One region of the Mycobacterium intracellulare ATCC 13950 genome, then DNA from elsewhere that is predicted to be linked to it. Evidence: riboswitches for the same ligand, from Rfam matches in the RefSeq annotation. Region 1 holds a riboswitch; the other holds the start of a gene.
What was found. Region 1 has a riboswitch for magnesium ahead of OCU_RS39900 (Rv1535 family protein). Riboswitches for the same ligand answer to the same signal wherever they lie in the genome.
Positions count from the first base shown of each region.

Region 2: another riboswitch for magnesium. It lies ahead of OCU_RS51245 (hypothetical protein); the one in region 1 lies ahead of OCU_RS39900 (Rv1535 family protein).

Region 1 covers NC_016946.1:3,261,862-3,273,147, forward strand. Annotated here, with positions in the region: gene OCU_RS39865 (group I truncated hemoglobin) at 1-149, shown strand, start outside; gene OCU_RS39870 (class I SAM-dependent methyltransferase) at 192-950, shown strand; gene OCU_RS39875 (RluA family pseudouridine synthase) at 1,005-1,931, opposite strand; gene lspA (signal peptidase II) at 1,924-2,526, opposite strand; gene OCU_RS39885 (asparaginase) at 2,597-3,523, shown strand; gene OCU_RS39890 (DNA polymerase IV) at 3,488-4,888, opposite strand; gene ileS (isoleucine--tRNA ligase) at 5,087-8,200, opposite strand; gene OCU_RS39900 (Rv1535 family protein) at 8,407-8,652, opposite strand; M-box (ykoK) riboswitch at 8,941-9,122, opposite strand; gene OCU_RS39905 (NAD(P)H-dependent flavin oxidoreductase) at 9,205-10,329, opposite strand; gene OCU_RS39910 (carboxymuconolactone decarboxylase family protein) at 10,399-10,974, opposite strand; gene OCU_RS39915 (non-ribosomal peptide synthase/polyketide synthase) at 11,095-11,286, opposite strand, start outside.
Region 2 covers NC_016946.1:5,255,672-5,266,957, reverse strand. Annotated here, with positions in the region: gene OCU_RS49355 (thiamine pyrophosphate-binding protein) at 1-129, shown strand, start outside; gene OCU_RS49350 (aldehyde dehydrogenase family protein) at 158-1,588, shown strand; gene OCU_RS49345 (acyltransferase family protein) at 1,822-3,816, shown strand; gene OCU_RS49340 (O-methyltransferase) at 3,820-4,479, opposite strand; M-box (ykoK) riboswitch at 4,705-4,877, shown strand; gene OCU_RS51245 (hypothetical protein) at 5,127-5,342, shown strand; gene OCU_RS49335 (NRAMP family divalent metal transporter) at 5,414-7,207, shown strand; gene OCU_RS49330 (NADP-dependent oxidoreductase) at 7,199-8,143, opposite strand; gene OCU_RS49325 (hypothetical protein) at 8,273-8,905, shown strand; gene car (carboxylic acid reductase) at 8,918-11,286, opposite strand, start outside.

The DNA.
Region 1 (11,286 bases):
CCATGCACCACTTCGGTTTGGTGGCCGCGCATCTTGCCGATGCGCTGGCAGCCGCCGGGGTGCCGCCCGAGACGGTGACCGAGATCCTCGGTGCGATCGCGCCGTTGGCGCCCGAGATCGCGACGGGCGACGCCAAGGCGACGGTCTGAGCGCGCGTGCTATCCGTCTCGAACGGTGCCTAGCATGCTGACATGCGGCGCACATTTGACGACCTGATCGCGGAGGCGGAGGCCGCCCCGGTCGACGGCTGGGATTTCTCGTGGCTGGACGGCCGGGCGACCGAGGAACGCCCGTCGTGGGGCTACCAGCGCCTGCTGCGGCAACGGTTGGCGAGCGTGTCGGCCGCGCTGGACATTCACACCGGAGGCGGCGAGGTGCTCGCCGGCGCCGCCCCCTTCCCGCCCACCATGGCGGCCATCGAGACGTGGCCTCCCAACGCCGCCCTGGCCACGCAACGCCTGCATCCGCTGGGCGCGGTGGTCGTCGCGACGCGGGACGAGCCGCCACTGCCGTTCGCCGATGACGCGTTCGACCTGGTGACCACGCGCCATCCGATCTCCGTCTGGTGGACCGAGATCTTTCGGGTGCTCCGCCCCGGCGGCAGCTACTTCGCGCAGCACATCGGCCCCGCCACGATGGCCGAGTTGGTCGAGTACTTCATCGGGCCCCAACCGGAGAAAGGGACCGAGTTTCACCCCGACGCCGTGCGCGCGCAGGCCGAGGCGGCCGGGCTGCAGATCGTCGATCTGCGCATGGAGCGGATGCGCGCGGAGTTCTTCGACATCGGCGCCATCGTCTACTTCCTACGCAAGGTGATCTGGTCGGTGCCCGACTTCACCGTCCAGCGCTACCGCGACCGGCTGGCCGAACTGCACGAGCGCATCGAGTCCGAGGGGCCGTTCGTCACCGACTCCGTGCGGCTGCTCGTCGAGGCCCGCAAGCCCAGCTGAGCGATCGCAAGCGCGGCGAAGCCGGGCGCAGCGGGTCGCGACCATCAGACTGAGTCAGCCCTCGTCGCGCAGCACGTCCAGCGCGTGCTGCAGGTCGGGCGGATAGGGGCTGACGATCTCCATCCGCCGGCCGTCGGCCGGGTGGGCGAACGACAGCGAGCGGGCGTGCAGCCATTGACGTTCCAGCCCAAGCCTTTTCGCGAGCTTTGGGTCGGCGCCGTAGACCAGGTCTCCGCAGCACGGGTGGTGCAACGCGGAGAAATGCACCCGGATCTGGTGGGTGCGCCCGGTTTCCAGGTGCACGTCGAGCAGGCTGGCGGCGACGAAGGCCTCCACGGTGTCGTAGTGGGTGAGGCTGTGCCGGCCGTCCTTGGTGATCGCGAACTTCCACTCGCCGCCGCGGTGGCGCCCGATCGGCGCGTCGATGGTGCCGCTGGACGGATCCGGGTGTCCCTGCACCAGCGCGTGATAGCGCTTGTCGACGGTGCGTTGCTTGAACGCCCGCTTGAGCAACGTGTAGGCGCGCTCGGAGAGCGCCACCACCATCACCCCGGAGGTGCCGACGTCGAGGCGATGCACGATGCCCTGCCGCTCGGGCACGCCGGAGGTGGTGATCCGGTAACCGGCGGCCGCCAGGCCGCCGAGCACCGTCGGCCCGCTCCAGCCCACCGACGCGTGCGCGGCCACCGCGGCCGGTTTGTCGACCGCGACGATGTCGTCGTCGGAATACAGGATCGTCATGCCCTCGATGTCGACCGGCGTGTTCTGCAACGGCGCCGGCGGCTCGGGCAGGCGCACCTGCAGCCACGCCCCGCCGGTCAGACGATCGGACTTGCCGGCCTGCACCCCGTCCAGCTCGACGCCGCCGTCTTCGGCCAGCGCCGCCGCCGCGCTGCGCGACAGCCCCAGCAGGCGGGCCAGCCCGGCGTCGACGCGCATGCCCGCCAGTCCCTCGGGGACCGGCATCGAGCGGTCACTCACCCGCGCTGTCCCCGGTGTCGTCGTCCTTGCGACGCCGACCGACCGAGTCGAAGTCGAAGCCGAAGATCGACAGCACCACCAGCAGGATGGCTCCACCGACCACCGAGGGGTCGGCGACGTTGAACACCGGCCACCAACCGACGGAGAGGAAGTCGACGACGTGGCCGCGCAGCGGTCCGGGGGCCCGGAAGAAGCGGTCGACCAGGTTGCCCATGGCGCCGCCGAGGATCAACCCCAGACCGACCGCCCACCAGGGGGATACCAGCCGCCGGCCCATCCAGAAGATGCCGACCACCACGCCGGTCGCGATCAAGGTCAGCATCCACGTGTATCCGGTGGCCATCGAGAACGCGGCACCCGAATTGCGCACCAGGGTCCAGGTGATCGTGTCGCCGATGATCGGCACCGGCTGGCCGGGCGGTAACAGCTTGACGGCGAGCACCTTGGTGACGATGTCGAGGGCCAGGACGATGGCCGCGACCGACAGCAGCAGGCGCAGTCGGCGCGGGGGCCGCTGCGGGTCGGTCGCCGCGGCGTCCTCGGGCTTGTCGGCCGAGGTCACCGGCTCAGTCGATCCGCTTGGTTCTTCAGGCACTCTCCCATCATCCCCTACCGCCCCGCGCGGGCGAGCGACGTCCGCGACGGCGATGCGCAATGATTCGAACATGGCCCGCCTCACCGTGATCGCCACCGGGGGCACGATATCGACCGCCACCGGCGCCGACGGGGTGCACCGGCCGGCCTACGGCGCGGCGGAGCTGACGTCCGGTCTCGACGTCGACGTCGTGGACCTGCTGGCGGTCGACAGCTCGGAGCTGACGCTGGCCGATTGGGACCGGATCCGCGACGCGGTGACGGCCGCGCTCGACGCCGGCGCCGACGGGGTGGTCGTCCTGCATGGCACCGACACCATGGAGGAAAGCGCCCTGTGGCTCGACCTGACCTACGGCGGTGACGCGCCGATCGTGTTGACCGGCGCCATGCGCAGCGCCGACGCGCCCGACGCGGACGGTCCGGCGAACGTGCGCGACGCCCTGGCCGTGGCGGCCAGCCCCGCCGCCCGCGGCCTGGGCGTGGTGATGTGTTTCGCGGGCCGGGTGCTGCAGCCGCTGGGCATGTACAAGGTGGCCACCGAGGACCTGAGCGGCTTCACCGGCCGGCTGCTGGGCACCGTCGCCGGCGAGGTGGCGTTGACCGGGTCGAAGACGAGGCCGTACGTGGGCGAGGTGCGGGCGGGCTCGGCGCCGCGGGTGGACATCGTCGCGGCCTACCTGGGCAGTGACGCGGTCGCGCTCGACGCCTGCGTGGCTGCCGGGGCGCGCGGCGTGGTGCTCGAGGCGCTGGGCTCGGGGAACGCCGGTCCCGCGGTGGTCGACGCGGTGCGCCGGCACTGCGGCGACGGGGTCGTCGTCGCGGTGTCCACCCGGGTCCCCGGCGGGCGGGTCGGCGCGAGTTACGGCCCCGGCCATGACATGGCGGCGGCCGGGGCGATCATGGTGCCCGGGCTGCGCCCGGCCCAGGCGCGCGTTTTGCTGATCGCCGCGCTGGCCGCCGGGTTACCGGTCGCCGACGTCATCGGCCGGTGGGGCTGACGCGGCGTCGGTCTGCAGATCGCCCACATAGTCCGGCCAGTCCAGCGAATCGACCGGGTTGGCGCGGGCGAGCTCTCCGCTGTCGGCGGGAAACGTGCGGGCCGGGCCCGGCCCGGAGGTGCGGGTTTCGAACCGCGCGGTCACCACGCCGTGGCCCGCGCCCTGCACCCAGCCGTGCCCGAGCTCGCGGTGTACGACGTCATCGCCCACCCGCCACCCAGCCTCTTCCGGCCCCTTGGTGAACATCACCTCGGTCGCGGTTTCGACCGAAGACGAATCCGGTTGCGGCTGCGGCAATTCCAAATCGGGGAACAGCGACTCCTGGCGCACGTCGCTCAACCCCGAAAACCCCACGCCGAGAAGGCGAATGGGCCCGATCTCGCGCGGATCGAGCAACAGCCGGCGGGCCACGCCGACCAGCGCGGCGACCTCGGTGGTGGCGTAGGGCAGCGTCGCGGACCGGGTCAGCGTGCTCATGTCGGACTTCTTCAGCTTGACCGTGACCGTGCGGGCGCCGCGGCCGTCGCGCACCAGCCGGTGATGGGCGTGCTCGGCGATCGGTTCGATCGCCTCCCGCAGCTGCTCGAGGCTGGTCAGGTCGACGGCGAAGGTCGATTCGGAGCTGATCTGTTTGGCCTCGGCGCGCTCGGCGACGGGGCGGTCGTCGACGCCGCGGGCCAGCCGGTGCAGCGCCGGCCCGATCGTCGCGCCCAGGATGTTGGCCGCCTCGGCGTCGCTCAGCGCGGCCAGCTCGCCGACGGTCTCGATGCCGAGGCGATGCAGCTTCTCCTCGGCGACCGGACCGATCCCCCACAGGCGGCGCACCGGCAACCCGCCGAGCAGCGACCGTTCTTCGTCGCGGCGGACGACGCGGATCCCGTCGGGCTTGGCCAGACCGGAGGCGATCTTGGCGATCTGTTTGCCCGAGCCCGCGCCGACCGAGGCGATCAGCCCGGTCTGGTCGCGGACCCGTCGGCGCAGGTCCTCGCAGAAGGTTTCGACGTCGGCGGCGGACGCGCCGGCCAGCTGCGCGGGTTCGCCGAATCCCTCGTCGAAGGAGAGCTGCTCGACGACGGGGACGACGGCGCGGATGGTGTCGAACACCCGTCGGCTGGCCACCCCGTACACCACGCCGCGCGGCGGCAACACCACCGCGCTCACGCCGACCAGCCGGCGGGCCTGATGCATGGGCATGGCCGACCGGGCGCCGAACACCCGGGCCTCGTAGCTGGCGCCGGCAACCACTCCGCGCCCACCCAAACCGCCGACCAGCACCGGCCGACCGCGCAGGGTCGGCCGGGTGAGCTGCTCGACGGAAGCGAAGAACGCGTCCATGTCCAGGTGCAGCACCCAACGCGACTCCACAGATTGATGCTAGGGCCCTCCGGACGCGCGCCCGGCTCGCTTGGCCGCCGAAAGCCGCGTCCGACCATATGGTGTTGTGTTGTGCCCGCCTCACAGCGACAGTTGGTCACGCCGACACGCTGCGGTGGCGATTGTCGCTCGGAGGTGGGCACAAAACGTGTCGTCTCGCGGAGAGACGAAAGTGGCGGATGTGACGGCTCAGGCCTTGGCGATGCTCACCCGCACGCCGTCGCCGATGTCCGCGCCGTCGGCCGGGTCGCCGAATTCGAAGCTGGTGGCCAGGATTTCGCCGGCGATGAGGTCGCGGTGCGCCCGCGCCCAGTCGGCGCGCTCGGTGGGCACCGACATCACCACGCTGATGCGATCGGAGACGTCCAGCCCGCTCGACTTGCGCAGCTCCTGCAGTTCGCGGATGCGGTCCTTGGCCCAGCCCTCGGCTTCGAGTTCTGGTGTGACGGTGCCGTCCAGCACCACCAGGCCCGCGCCGTCGGGCAGGGCCGCGGTGAATTCCGGGTCGGCGGCCACCAGCCGCGAGCTGTACTCACCGGGCTGCAGCACCGCGGGCCCGGCGGTCAGGGTGCCGTCGTCGTTGACGACGCCCTCCCCCGCCTTGACCGCCTTGATCGCCGCCTGGACGTCCTTGCCCAGCCGCGGGCCGGCCACCCGCGCGTTGACGGTGAGCTCGAAGGAGCCGTAGGTGTCGATCGCGTCGGTCAGCTCGACGGTCTTGACGTTGAGCTCGTCGGCGATCAGGTCGACGAACGGCTCCAGGAGGTGCGGGTTCTCCACGGCCACAGTGAGTTTCGGCAACGGCAACCGCACCCGCAGCTTCTTGGCCTTGCGCAGCGACGAGGCGGCCGAGCACACCTCGCGAACCTGATCCATCGCGGCGACCAGCTCGGGGTCGGCGGGCACGTCACCGGGTGCCGGCCAATCGGTCAGGTGCACCGAGCGCTGAGAAGTCAGGCCGCGCCAGACGACCTCGGTCACCGACGGAAGCAGCGGCGCGGCCAGCCGCGCGGTCACCTCGAGCACGGTGTGCAGGGTGTCGATGGCGTCGACGTCCTCGGCCCAGAACCGCGAACGCGACCGTCGCACATACCAGTTCGTCAACGCCTCGGTGAACAGGCGCAGCTGCTCGCAGGCCCGCGAGATGTCACAGCTGTCCATCTCGCGGGTCAGGTCGTCGCGCAGTTGGGCGAGCTTGGCCAGGATGTAGCGATCCAGCACCTGAGCCGAATCGGTACGCCAGGTACCGACTTTCGGCGCGTAGAGGGCCAGGAAGCTGTAGGCGTTCCAGAACGGCAGCAGCACCTGGCGCACGCCCTCGCGGATGCCCTGCTCGGTGACGATGAGGTTGCCGCCGCGCAGGATCGGCGAGGCCATCAGGAACCACCGCATGGCGTCGGAGCCGTCGCGGTCGAACACCTCGGACACGTCGGGATAGTTGCGCAGCGACTTGCTCATCTTCTGGCCGTCGGAGCCCAGCACGATGCCATGGGCCACACAGGTTTTGAAGGAGGGCCGGTCGAACAGCGCGGTAGCCAGCACGTGCAGCGTGTAGAACCAGCCGCGGGTCTGGCCGATGTACTCGACGATGAAGTCGCCCGGGTAGTGCGTGTCGAACCAGTCGGAGTTCTCGAACGGGTAGTGCACCTGGGCATAGGGCATCGACCCGGAGTCGAACCACACGTCGAGCACGTCTGGGATGCGCCGCATCACCGAACGCCCGGTCGGATCGTCGGGATTGGGCCGGGTCAGCTCGTCGATGAAGGGACGGTGCAGGTTGGTCGGCCGCACCCCGAAATCGCGCTCCAGCTCGTCGAGGCTGCCGTACACGTCGATGCGCGGGTAGTCCGGATCGTCGGACTTCCACACCGGAATCGGGGTGCCCCAGTAGCGGTTTCGCGAGATCGACCAATCGCGGGCCCCCTGCAACCACTTGCCGAACTGGCCGTCCTTGACGTGTTCGGGGTACCAGGTGATCTGCTGGTTGAGCTCCACCATGCGGTCCCGGAATTCGGTGACCGCGACGAACCACGACGACACCGCCCGGTAGATCAGCGGATTGCGGCACCGCCAGCAGTGCGGGTAGGGGTGCTCGTAAGTTTCGTGGCGCACCAGCACCGCCCCGTTGGCCGCGGCGGGGCCGGTGCCGTTCTTCAGGTCGCGGATGATGTGCGGGTTGGCGTCAAAGACGTGCTGCCCCTGGTAATCCCGGACGCTGGCGTCGAATCGGCCCTTGGAGTCGACCGGCGTGACCGGCGCGATGCCGGCCGCCTCGCCGACCGCCATGTCGTCCTCGCCGTAGGCCGGCGCCATGTGCACGATGCCGGTGCCGTCCTCGGTGGTGACGAACTCGCCCGGCAGGACCCGAAACGCGTTGGGGGTGTCCACGAAATACGGGAACGGCGGCAGGTACCGGGTGCCGAGCAGGTCCGCGCCCCGGTAGGTGCCCAGCACCTCGGGCTCTTCGCCCAGCTCGCGGGCGTAGGCGGCCAGCCGCGCCTCCGCCAGCACGAAACGACGCTCGCCCACCCGCACCTGCACGTAGGTCACGTCGGGGTTGACGGCGACGGCGAGGTTGGACGGCAACGTCCAGGGCGTCGTCGTCCACACCAGCAGATGCGCGCCATCAAGCGAACCGCCCACCACCCGGAATCCGACGGTGAGCGCGGGGTCCTGGCGGCTCTGGTAGACGTCGTCGTCCATCCGCAATTCGTGGTTGGACAACGGGGTTTCGTCGCGCCAGCAATAGGGCAACACCCGGTAGCCCTCATACGCCAGGCCCTTGTCCCACAGCTGTTTGAACGCCCAGATCACCGACTCCATGTACGGCAGGTCCAGCGTCTTGTAGTCGTTGTCGAAATCGACCCAGCGCGCCTGGCGGGTGACGTAGGCCTGCCACTCGTCGGTGTAGCGCAGCACCGAGGCGCGGCAGGCGTCGTTGAAGGCGGCGATGCCCATGTCGTCGATTTGGGACTTGTCGGTGATGCCCAACTGGCGCTCGACCTCGAGTTCGGCCGGCAGCCCGTGGGTGTCCCAGCCGAATCGACGCTCCACCTTGTAGCCGCGCATGGTGCGGTAGCGCGGGACGATGTCCTTGACGTAGCCGGTGAGCAGGTGCCCGTAGTGCGGCAGGCCGTTGGCGAACGGCGGCCCGTCGTAGAACACGTACTCCGGCGAGCCGTCGCGGCGGGCGATGCTGGCGCGGAAGGTGTCGTCTCGAGCCCAGTAGTCCAGCACCTCGACCTCGAGGGCCGGGAAGTCGGGCGCCCCGCCCGCCGGCTTCGGGTATGTGTGCTCGGTCAAACGTCGTCTCCTGTGCCAGTCTCCAGGCCTGGGGACGACGACGCGCCGGCTGCGCGAGCGCCGCGGTACCACCCCGCTTGCCGCGCTCACGCGCGACCGCTCATCGAAGGCTGTGACGGGCCTACCCGTTCGGTTCTACTGAGCCGGAACGGCTGTTCTTCCGAAAGCTCCCCGGTGATGGCCGGATCGACGCCAATGGAACGATTCTACTGGCCCCGAACCTCGAGCACACCCACCCGCCACAGCGCCGCGTACACGTGGCGCAGCGGAATGCTGAGCAACCGGCAGGCCCCGTGGATCAGCGGGTCGCCGCCCGGGCCGAAGAGCGGGAAGTCGCTGCGGCGCGGCTCTTCCACGGGCTCGGGGACGTGGATTTCGGGGACGTCGCGTACCACCCTCAGGGTGCGGGCGGGCGCGACGGTGACGACGTCGTCGTAGAGAGCTGCGGTCATGATCGACTCCTAGAGGAGAATTCCAACGGGGACCAAAAAAGGACTGACGTGTCCCGTCCCGGGTGGGTTCCGATCTCAGAACGCTTGGCGGATAAGCACTTAGCGTGTGCGACGCCTCAGCCGAGGAGGTCGCGCCGGAGAACGGATCGGGACGAAACAGGGTTCGGACTTCGATCCGGACTATCGCAAGAACTCATGTGTCCCTCACCTCCTCGCGGTCGCGACGCATGCGGGGTCGCATGCGATCTAGGCGCAGCAAAAGGAGCAGAATCCGACGACCGCCGGAGATCCGCACCCCTCTCGTCAGAGCTTCGGCACCACACGACGTGTCCTGGCCTGGAAAAACCAAACCGGAAGCCACCTGGGCTCAACCCTTAAGCCGGGAGGAGCTGTCCTGACCCGGGGCGTCTTTCGACGTTCGGGGTCAGTGGCCTGTATTCGTGTAGACGCCTCACCTAACGAGGTGCTTACCCGACCGATAATGCACGAGCGGTCTGACGCGGTCAAATCCCTGGACAGCGTGTCCGCGATTCGTTACCGACCGGACCGCGATCACTTCTCGACCAGGCCGTCGAGCCGGCCGATCGTGTCGATGAATTCCTCGACCATGTCCAGCACCACCGAGCGCGTCGGGCGGACCCGATCGAGCGAGCCCACCACCTGCCCGACGAAGTAAGTCGCCAGCTCACGCGCCCTGGCACCGTCGTGGGCGGCGGCGGAATTGATGCGCAGCTGCGGCTCGGTGATCAGCGCGGTCTGCAACGGCATGCCCAGCGGGTCGGGGTTCTCCGGCCGGTCCCACTCCTCGGTCCAGGCGGTGCGCAGCATGCGCGCCGGCTTGCCGGTCATCGAGCGCGACCGCACCGTGTCCGAGGACGTGGCGGCCAGGAACTTCTCCTTGACCACGGGCACCGTCTCGGCTTCCTCGGTGGTCAGCCACACCGACCCGCACCACACGCCCTCGGCGCCCAGCGCCAGCGCCGCCGCGATCTGGCGGCCGCGGGCGATCCCCCCGGCGGCGAGCACCGGCACCGGGGCCACGGCGTCGACGACCTCCGGCACCAGCACCATCGTCGCCACCTCGCCGGTGTGGCCGCCCGCCTCGGTGCCCTGCGCGACGATCAGGTCGACGCCGGCGGCGGCGTGCCGCTGGGCGTGGCGGGTGGTGCCGGCCAGCGCGGCCACCAGCACGCCGGCGGCGTGGGCGCGTTCGACGAGGTCCGACGGGGGTGGGCCGAGCGCGCTGGCGATCAGCCGGATGTCGTGGTCGAAGGCCACGTCGAGCAGCGGCTGGTAGCTCTTGGGCGAGATGTTCAAACCGCCCACGGACGGGCGGGCGTCCCCGGCGGGCGCCGTCACGCCGTAGCGGGCCAGCAGGTCGTCGACGAACGCGCGATGCTCCTCGGGCAGCAGGGTCCGGGCCTGGTCGGTGTCGATCCCGCCCTGCTCGGCGCCGACGTATTTGGGCGGCAGCAGCAGGTCGACCCCGTAGGGCTTGCCGCCGGTCTGCTGCTCGATCCAGGTCAGCTCGCTGCGCAGTCGCGCCGGGCTGTGCGCGGTGGCGCCCAGGATGCCGAATCCGCCCGCGTTGGTCACCGCGGCCACCACGTCGCGGCAATGGCTGAAGGCGCAGATCGGGAATTCGACACCGAGCATCTCGGCGACCCTGGTTCTCATTGCCCGACGCTAAGAGTTCCCGCTTGAGAAGTCAATCGCTTACGGCCCTGTGCAATTCGCGCCGCCGGCTCAACCCTTGGGCCCGGGCGGCCGGCCGTCCGGAGGCCAGCTCGATACGCCGTCCTCAAGCGGCACCTCAAGGCTCTGCAGGATGGAGGAGACCATGCGCCACGCGCCGATGACCGTGACCAGCTCGACGAGAACCGTTGTGTCGCCGTCGAATTCGCGCTCGCAGGCCGCCCAGCTCGCGGCGCTGACCGCGCCGTCGCGCACCACGTCGTCGGTCGCCGCCAGCACCGCCCGCTCGGCGGGCCCAAACCCGGCGTAGTTCCGCCAATCTCGCACGCCGAGCAGGTCGTCACCCGGGACGCCGAGCCGGGACGCGACGCGCCAATGCTGCGTCCACTCGTAGTCGCACGCGGTCAGCCAGCCGATCCGCATGATCGCCAACTCGCGCAACCGCGCGTCGAGGGCGCCGTGCCAGAGCATGGTGGCGAGCAGGTCGTTGATGGCGCGCGCCAGCGGCGGATGGTTGAGCAGCACTTGGAAGATGCTCAGTTCGGCCATATAGTTGGGGACGGCCGCTTCGTCGGCGGCGGCTTTGGCTTCGTCCAGTGGCAGTTTGGGCAGGCGCGCTGTTGTCATCGGATGAGCACTCCTCTCCGGCGGCGGGACCGTCGCGTTCTACGGTCATGGTAGTCAGCGGGAGGCGTGGCGACGACGACTTCGGACACGGCGGCGAAATACGCTGCAGGCCAAAATATTTCAGAGCAGACCGAGCAACCGCAGGTCGGTCACGTATTTGACGATCACCGCCGCGGTGATGTGCGGGATGTCGTTATCGGGGCCGATTTTGGCTTCCTGCACCGCGGCGCGGAACCGTTCGGTCGGTCCCAGGCAGCCGCGCGCCGGGTCCGCCGGCGGCACGTGTTGGGCGTTGCGCAACTGCAGTAGCTG
Region 2 (11,286 bases), 2.0 Mb from region 1:
GCCATCGCACGCGCCTACGCCAGCGGCAAAGTCGGTGTGGTGCACGTGTGCATCGACCCGAAGGCCAACTCCGAGGAGATGCCCAAGTACGACCGATTCCGTACCTGGTATGCAGAAGGCACCCAGTGAGCGCCGCAACTAAGGAAGAGTGCTAGCTATGCGCGAATACCTGAAGTTCTACATCGACGGACGATGGGTCGACCCGGTGCGGCCCAACCCCTTCGAGGTGGAAAACCCGGCGACCGAGCAGGTTTCGGGAAAGATCTCGCTGGGGTCGGCGGCCGACGTCGACGTGGCGGTTCAGGCCGCCCGGCGCGCCTTCGCGGGCTGGTCGCTGAGCACCCGCGAACAGCGCCTGGACCTGTTGCAGTCCATCCTCGCCGAATACCAGAAGCGGGCCGACGATCTCGCCGAGGCGGTCACCGAGGAGATCGGCGCGCCGCCCTCACTGGCCGCGGGCCCGCAGGTCTTCCTCGGCATCGGCCACCTCACGACGGCCATCGACGTGCTGAAGAACTTCCCGTTCTCCGAACACAAAGGGGAGACCCTGATCGCCAAGGAGCCGATCGGTGTCTGCGGCTTGATCACGCCGTGGAACTGGCCGATCAACCAGGTCGCCGTCAAGGTGTATCCGGCGCTGGCCACCGGCTGCACCGTCGTCCTGAAACCCTCTGAGGTCGCGCCGTATTCGCCGTACATCTTCGCCGAGATCCTGGCCGCCGCGGGCGTGCCGGCCGGGGTGTTCAATCTGGTCAACGGTGACGGCGCGGGCGTGGGCGCGGCGCTGGCGAGCCATCCCGACATCGACATGGTGTCGTTCACCGGGTCCACCCGCGCCGGCATCGAGGTCGCCAAGAACGCCGCCCCGACGGTGAAGCGAGTGACCCAGGAACTCGGCGGCAAGAGCCCCAACATCGTCCTCGACGATGGCGGCTTCGCCGACGGCGTCCGCGCGGGCGTGGCCAACATGATGCCCAACTCCGGGCAGAGCTGTAACGCGCCGTCGCGCATGCTGGTGCCGAATTCACGGATGGCCGAGGCCATTACGATCGCGCGCGAGGTGGCCGAACAGGTCAAGGTGGGCAGCGCCGACGACGCGACGGCGATCGGGCCGGTGGCGTCGAGGACGCAGTTCGAGAAGGTGCAGCGGCTGATCCAGCAGGGCATCGACGAGGGCGCGACCGTGGTCGCGGGCGGCCCGGGCCGACCGGCGGGGCTGGACACGGGGTACTACGTCAAGCCGACAGTCTTCGCGCATGTCACCAACGACATGACGATCGCGCGCGAGGAGATCTTCGGGCCGGTGCTGTGCATCCTCGGCTACGACGACATCGACCAGGCCGTCGAGATCGCCAACGACACCGAGTACGGCCTCGCCGGCTATGTCTCCGGGGCCGACCTCGACACGGCGCGCGAGGTTGCCCGCCGGATCCGCGCGGGATGGGTGACGATCAATCACGCGTTCGACATGAACGCGCCGTTCGGCGGCTACAAGCGCAGCGGCAACGGCCGCGAATGGAGCGAATTCGGCTTCCACGAGTACCTGGAGGTCAAGAGCACCCTGGGCTACGCGCCCGGCAAGGCCTGACGCCCGACCCCGAAATCCGAACGCAGCGCAGCGGAAAACCGTTGCGTGTCCTCCCCGCGATCCCGCGCGTCCGCCCTTAAGCTGGCTCCGTTCACGAGGAGGGGCAGCGACGTATCGGCATCAACCATGGCGCCGGGCGGGATGGTAGTCACGGCGCGCTGACAGCGAGCATCGAGCCGGGCGGGTCTCACCCCGCACCGGCTCGTCGTTCTCGGCCCCGATGGGTCGCCCCCGTGCGCCGGGTCGGCCGGCTGGGGGTCTGGGACGGGCCGGAGGGGCGCAGCGGAATCCCGGCGCTCGACGGCCTGCGCGCGATCGCCGTTGCGCTGGTGCTCATCGGGCACGGCGGCATCCCCGGCGTCAGCGGCGGATTCATCGGCGTCGACGTCTTCTTCGTCCTGAGCGGATTCCTCATCACCTCGCTGCTGCTCGACGAGCTGGGACGCACCGGTCGCATCGACCTCACCGGCTTCTGGATCCGGCGCGCGCGGCGACTCCTGCCGGCGCTGGTGTTGATGGTGCTCACCGTGGCCGCGGCCCGGCAGCTGCTGCCCGAGCGGTCGCTCACCGGCCTGCGCGACGACGCCATCGCGGCGTTCATGTGGCTGGCGAACTGGCGGTTCGTCGCCCAGAAGACCGATTACTTCACCCAGGGCGCACCGCCGTCGCCGCTGCAGCACACCTGGTCGCTCGGCGTGGAGGAGCAGTACTACTTCGTCTGGCCGCTGCTGCTGGTCGCGGTCACGCTGGCGCTGGCGGCGCGCGCGAGGCGCCGTTTCACCCGGGCCACCGTCGGCGGCGTGCGCTTCGCGACGTTCGTCATCGCCACCGTGGGGGCCCTGGCGTCCGCGGCGCTTGCCATCGTCATGGTGTCCGACGGCACCCGCGACCGGATCTATTTCGGCACCGACACCCGCGCGCAGGCGCTCCTGGTCGGCGCGTCGGCAGCGGCCCTGCTGGTGCGGGATTGGCCGTCGATGAACCGCGGCTGGTGCATGATCCGCACGCGGTGGGGGCGGCGCGCCGCCCGGATTCTGCCGCTGCTGGGTTTGGCGGGTCTGGCGGCCGCGACCCATTACGCGACCGGCGCCAGCGGCGAATTCCGCCACGGCTTGCTGATCGGCGTCGCGATCGCGGCCGTGTTCGTCATCGCCCCGGTCGCCCTGGAGCAGCGCGGCGTCATCGCGCGCTTGCTCGCGTTGCCGCCGCTGGTGTGGCTCGGCACCATCTCCTACGGCGTGTACCTGTGGCACTGGCCGATCTTCTTGGCGCTCAACGGCGAACGCACCGGGTGGTCCGGGCTGCCGCTGTTCGCCGCGCGGTGCGCCGCCACGGTGGTGTTGGCCGCGGCGTCGTACTGGGTGCTCGAGCAGCCCATCCGGCGCTGGCGGCCGGCGCGGGTGCCGCTGCTACCGCTGGCGGCGGCGACCGTCGCCAGCGCCGCGGCGGTTACGCTGTTGGTGGTTCCGGTGGGAGCCGGGCCGGGGCTGCGCGAACCGGGCTTGCCGCCCGGAGTCTCCGCGGTCGCGGCCGTCTCGCCGTCACCGCCCGGCGAAAGCCGGCCGCGGGATCCCAACCGGCCGTTCACCGTATCGGTGTTCGGGGACTCGATCGGGTGGACGTGGATGCACTACCTCCCGCCGACGCCGGGATTCGCGTTCCTCGACCACACCGTCATCGGATGCAGCCTGGTGCGCGGCACCCCGTACCGGTATGTGGGCCAAACCCTCGAGCAGCGATCCGAGTGCGACGGCTGGCCGATCCGATGGGCCAGGCAGGTCGCCCAGGACCAACCCGACGTCGCGCTGCTGATCATCGGCCGCTGGGAAACCGTGGACCGCGTCAACGAGGGCCAGTGGACCCACATCGGCGACCCGACCTTCGACGCCTACCTCAACGGCGAGCTGGAGCGGGCGCTGACCATCGCCGGCTCCACCGGTGTGCGGGTGGTGGTGGCGACCGTGCCCTACAGCCGCGGCGGTGAAAAGCCGGACGGCCGGCTGTATCCGGAGGACCAGCCGGACCGGGTCAACCTGTGGAACACCATGCTGCGCAAGACCGTCAGCCACCACCCGAACGTCGCGATCCTCGACCTGAACAAGAAGCTGTGCCCCGACGGCGTCTATACCGCCAAGGTCGACGGCATCAAGGTGCGCAGCGACGGCGTGCACCTGACCCCGGAAGGGGTGAAGTGGCTGACGCCGTGGCTCGAGGAGTCGCTGCGCTAGCCGCTAAGTGCCTGTGCGGCAGCTGATCTCCATGCTGTCGCTGTCGCGGACCTGGAAGTTGAAGCTGACGTAGCCGTTGGCCTGGTCGCGCACGCGGTCGAGATACGGGGCCATATCGGCCGAGCTGGCGTTGTCGGCGATGACCAACGCACCCATGGACAGCCGGGGCTCCAGCAGCTCGATCACGGGCAGGTACAAATCTTTCCAACCGTCGAGCAGCAGAAAATCGACCGCCCCGTCCACGCTTTTCAACGTGCTCAGCGCATCGCCCTCCAGGATCGTGATCACATCGTCCAAGCCCGTCTCGGCGAACGTCTTCTTCGCGGCCGCGATCTTGGCGGCGCTGAGCTCGGTGGTCACGACGCGGCCGCTCCCGTTGTCACGCACCGCGGCGGCCAGGTGAACGGCGGAAATGCCGAACGACATCCCGAATTCGACGACCGTCGCCGGGCGGGTGGCGCGGACCAACGAATACAGCAGCCGGCCGGCTTCGGGCGTCACCGGGATGTAGAACTCGCTCATCGCGTCGGCCCGCTCCTGGGCGGACATCGGCTGATCGAAGGTGCCACGCCGCTCGCGCAACAGCGACATCTGGTTCTTCGACTCGGCGTACATGCGGTCGAGCGTCGATGCGACCCGGGGATCCTGCAGCGTTGTGGTCATCTCGCCGAGCGTAGCCCGGCGACGGTGAGCGCCGGAACGGCGCGAGTGAGGAGCCGGGCAATCGAGCCTAGCCCGGCGACGGTGAGCGCCGGAACGGCGCGAGTGAGGAGGCGGGCAATCGAACCCGGCGTGCGGCCTGGGTGGGCGCTTAGAGCCCGCCGACGGCGCCACGCTCAGCGCAAATGAGTTTGACGAGCCCGGGCCGCGGTGCCACTATGGACTCCGCAAGCACCTCGGTAGGTGAGGCGTCTGCATGGATACAGGCCACTGACCCCGAACGTCGAGAGACGCCCCGGGTCAGGACAGCTCTTCCCGGACCCAAGGGTTGAGCCCAAGTGGCTTCTGGAACGTTCCGGATACGCCGTGCAGTGCCGAAGCTCCGACGAGAGGGGTGCGACCGGCGGCTTTGGTGCCGTCGGTCATTCCTGCCTCTCTCGTTCAGGTGAATGTGACGACACCCGCGTGTGTCCCGGCCGTGAGGAGGTGAGGGCGAGATGAGTCCCGGCGATAGTCCGCATCCGAAATTCGTTTTGTCCCGATCCGGCTCCGGCATTCCTTCCGCCGCCTGACCTTGCGTTTGGTCCTGCGCGGCTGACACGTCCCACGGACAGTGCCGATGCCGATCGGACCCCTGGCAGGAGAAGATCATGGCTTTTGTTGTTACGCACCGTTTTTCCGCTGTTCCGCGGGGACGCCGGCGGTCGATGCTGCGCGCGGGCCGGTTGCTGGCCGACAAGCTGCACCTGCGGACCAACCTGACCCCGCAGGAGCGCGCCAACCTGTACGTCTCGCGGATGCCGATCGCTGTGGTCACCGCCTCGCTGGGCGGGCACGCGTCGGGACGCCCCGACAACCACTGGTGATTCGTCCCGCGCATCGAGTGCATCCGCATGCCCTCACCCGTGGTGAGAGCGATTCGTACAGCGAGGACCAGATGACGTCGATCCACACCGGCGGCGGCCGTGGCCTGGGTTCGGGCCGCACGGCCGCCGCCGCGGAGAACCCGAGCGCCGAGGCGCCGACGTCGACGGTGCTCGACACCGCGCACGTCGGCGACATCGTCGGCGCGTTCGGTCGCATCGGGCGCACCGACGGGACCGTGACCGGCCGCTGGCGGCGGCTGAAGACACTGGCGGTCATCACCGGTCCCGGTCTGATCGTGATGGTCGGCGACAACGACGCCGGTGGCGTCGCGACCTACGCCCAGGCCGGCCAGGACTACGGGATGGGCCTGCTGTGGACGCTGGTGCTGATGATCCCGGTGCTCTACGTGAACCAGGAAATGGTGCTGCGGCTGGGCGCGGTCGCCCGGGTGGGTCACGCGCGCTTGATCTTCGAACGGTTCGGCAAGTTCTGGGGCGCCTTCAGCGTCGGCGACCTGCTGATCTTGAACGCGTTGACGATCGTCACCGAATTCATCGGTGTGTCAATGGCTCTCGGGTTCTTGGGTTGTCCGAAGTTCGTCGCCGTCCCAGCGGCCGCGGTGCTGTTGTTCGCCGTCGTGGCCGGGGGTTCGTTTCGCCGCTGGGAGCGGTTGATGTTCCTGTTGATCGCGGTGAACGTGCTGATCATCCCGATGGTGCTGCTGGCGCATCCGGCCCCGAAAGCGACTGCGGCCGGGCTGATCCCGCAGTTCCCCGGCGGGCTGAACTCGACCGTGCTGCTGCTGGTGGTCGCGATCGTGGGGACGACGGTCGCGCCGTGGCAGCTGTTCTTCCAGCAGTCCAACGTGGTGGACAAGCGCATCACCGCGCGCTGGATCCCTTACGGCCGGGCCGATTTGGTGATCGGGATCGTCGTGGTCATGGTCGGGGCGACGGCGCTGATGGCGGTGACGGCCTTCGGGATGGCGGGCACCGCCGACGCCGGGCACTTCACCGACGCCGGAGCGGTCGCCGCGGGGTTGTCGCGGCATCTGGGCGGCACGGTGGGGGCGCTGTTCGCGATCATCCTGCTGGACGCGTCGCTGATCGGCGCCAACGCCGTCGGCCTGGCGACCACCTATGCCGTCGGCGACGCCCTGGGCAAGCGGCACTCGTTGCACTGGAAGATCGGCGAGGCGCCGGTGTTCTACGGCGGCTACGCGGTGCTGCTTGCGGTGTCGGCCGCGGTGTCCTTCAGCCCCGACCACGTCCTGGGCCTGGTGACCCAGGGCGTGCAGGCGCTCGCCGGCGTGCTGCTTCCCTCGGCCACCGTGTTTCTGGTGTTGCTGTGCAACGACCGCGCGGTGTTGGGACCGTGGGTGAACACGGTGCGGCAGAACATCGTTGCGTGGAGCATCGTGTGGTGTCTGGTGCTGTTGTCCCTGGCGTTAACGGCGACGACCTTCTTCCCGGACCTGTCCACCGCCACCATAGAGACCGGGCTCGCCGCCGGCGCCGCGGTCGGCATCGCCGGCGGCGCGGTGATGGTCGTCGTCGGCCGCAGGCATCGCAGCCTGGCCGAGGCGGAAGCCATCGTGCGCACGCTCGGAGGCGGGCTGGACCCGGAGCAGGTCGACGAACTCGACGACGCCGCATCGCTCACCCGTGCCGAACGGCGGGCCGTGCGCCGCCAGGACCGGGCCGGCTGGGTCACCCCGAACCTGGCCCTGCTCGACCGGCCCGCGATGTCGCCGATGCGCCGGGCGGGGTTGTTCACCCTGCGCGGCTACCTCGTGGTCGCCGTCGCGTTCGTCATCATCAAAATCGTGCAGGCAGGGGTCGTCGGGCCGGTCTCGTCATTGTGAGTCGGTAGGCAGCAGAACGATTTTCCCGTGGGTGTGCCGTCGCTCGAGTTCGGCGAAGGCGTCGGCGACCCGGTCCAGCGGATAGGTCGCGGCGATGTCGAAGTCGACGGCGCCGGAGGCGATCAGGCCGGCCATCTCGGCGAGCACCTCGGGTGTCGAGGCGTCCATGCTGCCCTCGGTCTTGGCGCCCACCTCGCCGGCCTTCTGGAAGGCGATGATGGTGTTGATCCGCTCCGGCGCGACGCCGAGGTCCACCGCGAGCTGGACGTAGTCCGGGCCGAACAAGTCGATGAACGCGTCGATGCCGTCGGGCGCCGCGTCGCGCAATCGCCCGGCGAGCCCGTCACCGTAGGCGATCGGGACGACGCCATGCGCGCGCAGCCAGTCGGCGTTGCCGGGGCCCGCGATGCCCAGCACGCGCGCCCCGCGCAGCGCCAGAAGTTGCACCACCAGGCTGCCCACCCCGCCCGCGGCTGCCGACACGGCGACCGTCTCACCGGCCTGCGGCGCCACCGCGCGCACGGCCGCGTACGCGGTCACGCCGGCCACGTAAAGCGAACCCGCCGTCTCCCAACCGAGTTGGGCGGGCTTACGAATCAGTTGACCCACCGGCACGGCGGCGTGGGTCGCGTGGCTGGACCGGCGCAGGCTGAATCCCAAAACCTCGTCGCCGACCGCAAATTCGGTGACCCCGGGCGCCACCGCGGTCACGACACCGGCGAGGTCGCTGCCCTCCCCGGAGGGAAAGGTGGCCGGGAACCTCTCGTGCATCGCCCCGACCCGGATGCCGGCCTCGCCGGGATTGATTCCGGCCGCGCGGACCTCGACGACAACCTCGCCCGGTCCGGGCGTGGGCATGTCGATGTCCGCCACGTACAACACCTCACGCCCCCCGTACCGGTCGAACCGTACGGCGCGCGCCGCTGCAGCGGTCATGCCGATCTCCTCACCGCGACGATGCCCCCACCCACGCCAGCATAGGCACGCAAAGAGCTACCCACCGGCGGCCCGTTGGGCATATGTTCGTAGCAACTCGGGCACGGATGACGCGTGGAAGGAACATGCGTGGGGGCTCCTCGAATCGGTATCGCCGGCCGGGTCGTGTGGCACGCGGCCGCGATCGTCGCGGTCGGCGCCGCGAGCACGGGCTGCGGCGGCTCCGACAAGCCCCCACCGCCGTCGGCGGCGGAGTCGGGCCCGTCCGCATCCCCGACCGACTCGGGCGCGGTCACCGGGCCGCCGCCGGGGCAACCCACCGATTACGGCTACCTGCTGATCAAGCCGGGCGACGTGGGCGGGGGTCTCACGGCACCCCAGTCGCCGATGCTCAACCCCAACAACGCGCCGGGGGTCGCGCAGCTGTTCGCCAACGCCGACAGCGGCCGCCGGCTGTGGGACACCATCGTGGTGACCGCCGACCCGTCGGCGGCCGCGGCCGAACTCGCCGGCAGCAGAGCCGAATACGCGGGCAAGGTGGTCGGCGACTGGCGGCCGCTCGCCGTGGGCGCCAACGGGTCGGCGATTTCGGGTGCCTCGCCCGACAACTCCCAAGCCATGACGGTCCTGCTGTTCACCGAAGGCAAGGCGCTCGTCACCCTGGAATTCGACAGCGCACCCGACGATCCGTTCGACCCGGCCGTGACCGTCGACATCGCGCGCAAGCAAGACGATGCGATCAAGCGGGGACTGCCCGGTTAGCACCGCACGGGGCTACACCAAGCCCAGCAGGCGTAGGTCGGCGACGTACTTGTCGATCAACCCCGCCGACAGGTGCGGAATGTCCTCGTCCGCACCGATTTTGGCCGTCCGCACCGCGTGGCGGAAGACGTCGGTGGGGGCCGGCGCTCCCCGCAGTGGCGTCGCGGGTTCCCGGTAGGCGTCCAGCAGCGGCAACACCGAATGCTGGCGCTGCTTGTCCGGTAACGCGCGAAGCGCCGTGGTGAAGCGGCCCAGCCATTCGTCATAGTCCTCGATGCGCCGGATGTCGTGTCCGGCGGCGATCAGCCAGTCGACGAACACGTCCAGGGAGACGCCGTCGTCGTGCGGGTTCATCACGTCATAGGAGCGGTACTCGCCGGATTCCTCGGCCGCCATCTGTTCGCCGAGCGTGGTGACCGCTTCGGCCACGAAGTCGGCGGGCAGCCCGTCGTAGTGGGCCACGGCTCGGTTTCCGTGTTCGTCGGTCCGGTAGAACGTGGTCGGCGCGATGCCGGTGGTCAGCAGGCTGAACATCAAGCGGGTGAAGGCATCTGGCACGTTCAGCTGCCCGGCATACCGGCTGTGCGCGAGGATCATGTCGGAGCGGAAGACGGCGACCGGCAACCCGCACAGGTCGTGCGCCTCACGCAGCAACACCTCACCGGCCCACTTGCTGTTCGCGTACCCGTTCGCGTAGCTGTCGTCGATCGGGCGTACCGCGCTGACCGCGCGGATGTCGCCGTCTTCGGCGAACTCGCCGGGATCGACCGTCATCGCCACGGCGACGGTCGACAGATAGGTGACGGGCTTGATGCGCGTCGTGATCGCCAGGCGGATCAACTCGGCGGTGCCGACGACGTTCGGACCGAACAGTTGGTCGTACGGCAGCACGTGGTTGACCAACGCGGCCGGGTGGACGATCAGATCCACGCTCTGGGCCAGGCGCTGCCAAGTCGCTTGGTCCAGGCCGAGATTGGGCTCACCGATGTCGCCGACGATGACTTCCAGGTGCTCGGCGGCCAGCGTCCGGAACCGCTCCAGCAACTGCGGATCCCCGCTGTCGAAAACGGCCTCCAGCCGTTTGACGGCCGCCGCGGTGTCCGTCGCGCGGACGATGGAGACGAGCTTCCCGCCGGTCTCGGCGAGGCGCTCGAGCCATTCGAGGGCCAGGAAGCGGCCGAGGTAGCCGTTGGCGCCGGTCAGCAGGACCGTGTGGGGTGTGCCGGTCGCGCGCGGCAGGTTCGGTGCGGCGGCCAAGGTCGTCGCGTCGATGAACTTGTCGAGGGTGAGCTCCGCGGCGCGGACCTCGGCGGCGCCGCGTCCGTGCACCGTCGCGAATGTGGGCCGGCGTGATCCCGATTTGCGTTCGGATTCAACGTATTCCGCGAGCTGGCCCAGGTCGGTCGCGGGCCCGGTGATCATTCCCACCGGCACGTCGACGTCGAAGATGTCGCGCAGCAGGTTGGAGAAGGTCAGCGCCGACAGGGAATCGCCGCCGAGTTCGATGAACAGTGCGTCGGGGGCGGGCGGGCCGCCGGCCACACCCAGTAGCGCCTCGGCGGCCCGGGTGAGGGTGAAGACGACGGGGTGTTTGTCCGCCCCCTCGCGCAGCGCACGCAACTCGGTCACGCGGTTTTCGGCCAGCTCGGCGTAGAGCTGTTCGAGCCGGTCGGCGTAGCGCTCCTTGAGCTTCGGCCGCAGCAGCTTGCCCACGCCCGAGAGCAGGCCGTTGTCCTCGCTGAACGGCTCGGTCTCGACGACGAAGTCGACGGGCACCTCGTAGGACTGCAGTTCGGCGAGTTGCGCCGACTGGCGCAGGGATTCGGCGACGGCGGCCTTGAGGCCCTCGGGATCTCCGGTGAATCGCTCCGCGGCGTCGGCCGTCGGCACGACGACGGCCAGCAGATAGGGGCGTTCGCTGTTGCCGTATACGAAGATCTGGCGGATCAGCGGCGCGCTGGCGAAGACGGCCTCCAGGCGGGCGACGGCGACGAACTCGCCCTGCGCCAACTTCAACACGTTGTTGCGGCGGTCGACGTAGGCCAGCCGGTCCGGCTCGAGCTCGGCCATCACATCGCCGGTCCGGTAGTAGCCGTCGGGATCGAACGCGTTGGCGGTGACGTCCGGTCGTTTGAAGTAGCCCGGCGTCGCGGTCAGCGACTTCACCAGCAATTCGCCACGCGGATAAGGCTTGTCGGTGTGGAAATAGCCGAGTTCGGGAACGTCGATGAGCTTGTAGTCGAGCACCGGGGGACGGGTCATGCGCCCGTCCTTGGTCACCATGCCGACCTCGGTCAGCCCGTAGCCGTCGAGAACGTGGACGTCCAAACAGGTTTCGACGAAGGCCCGCATCTCCGCGGCCAGCGGCGCCGTCCCGCAGA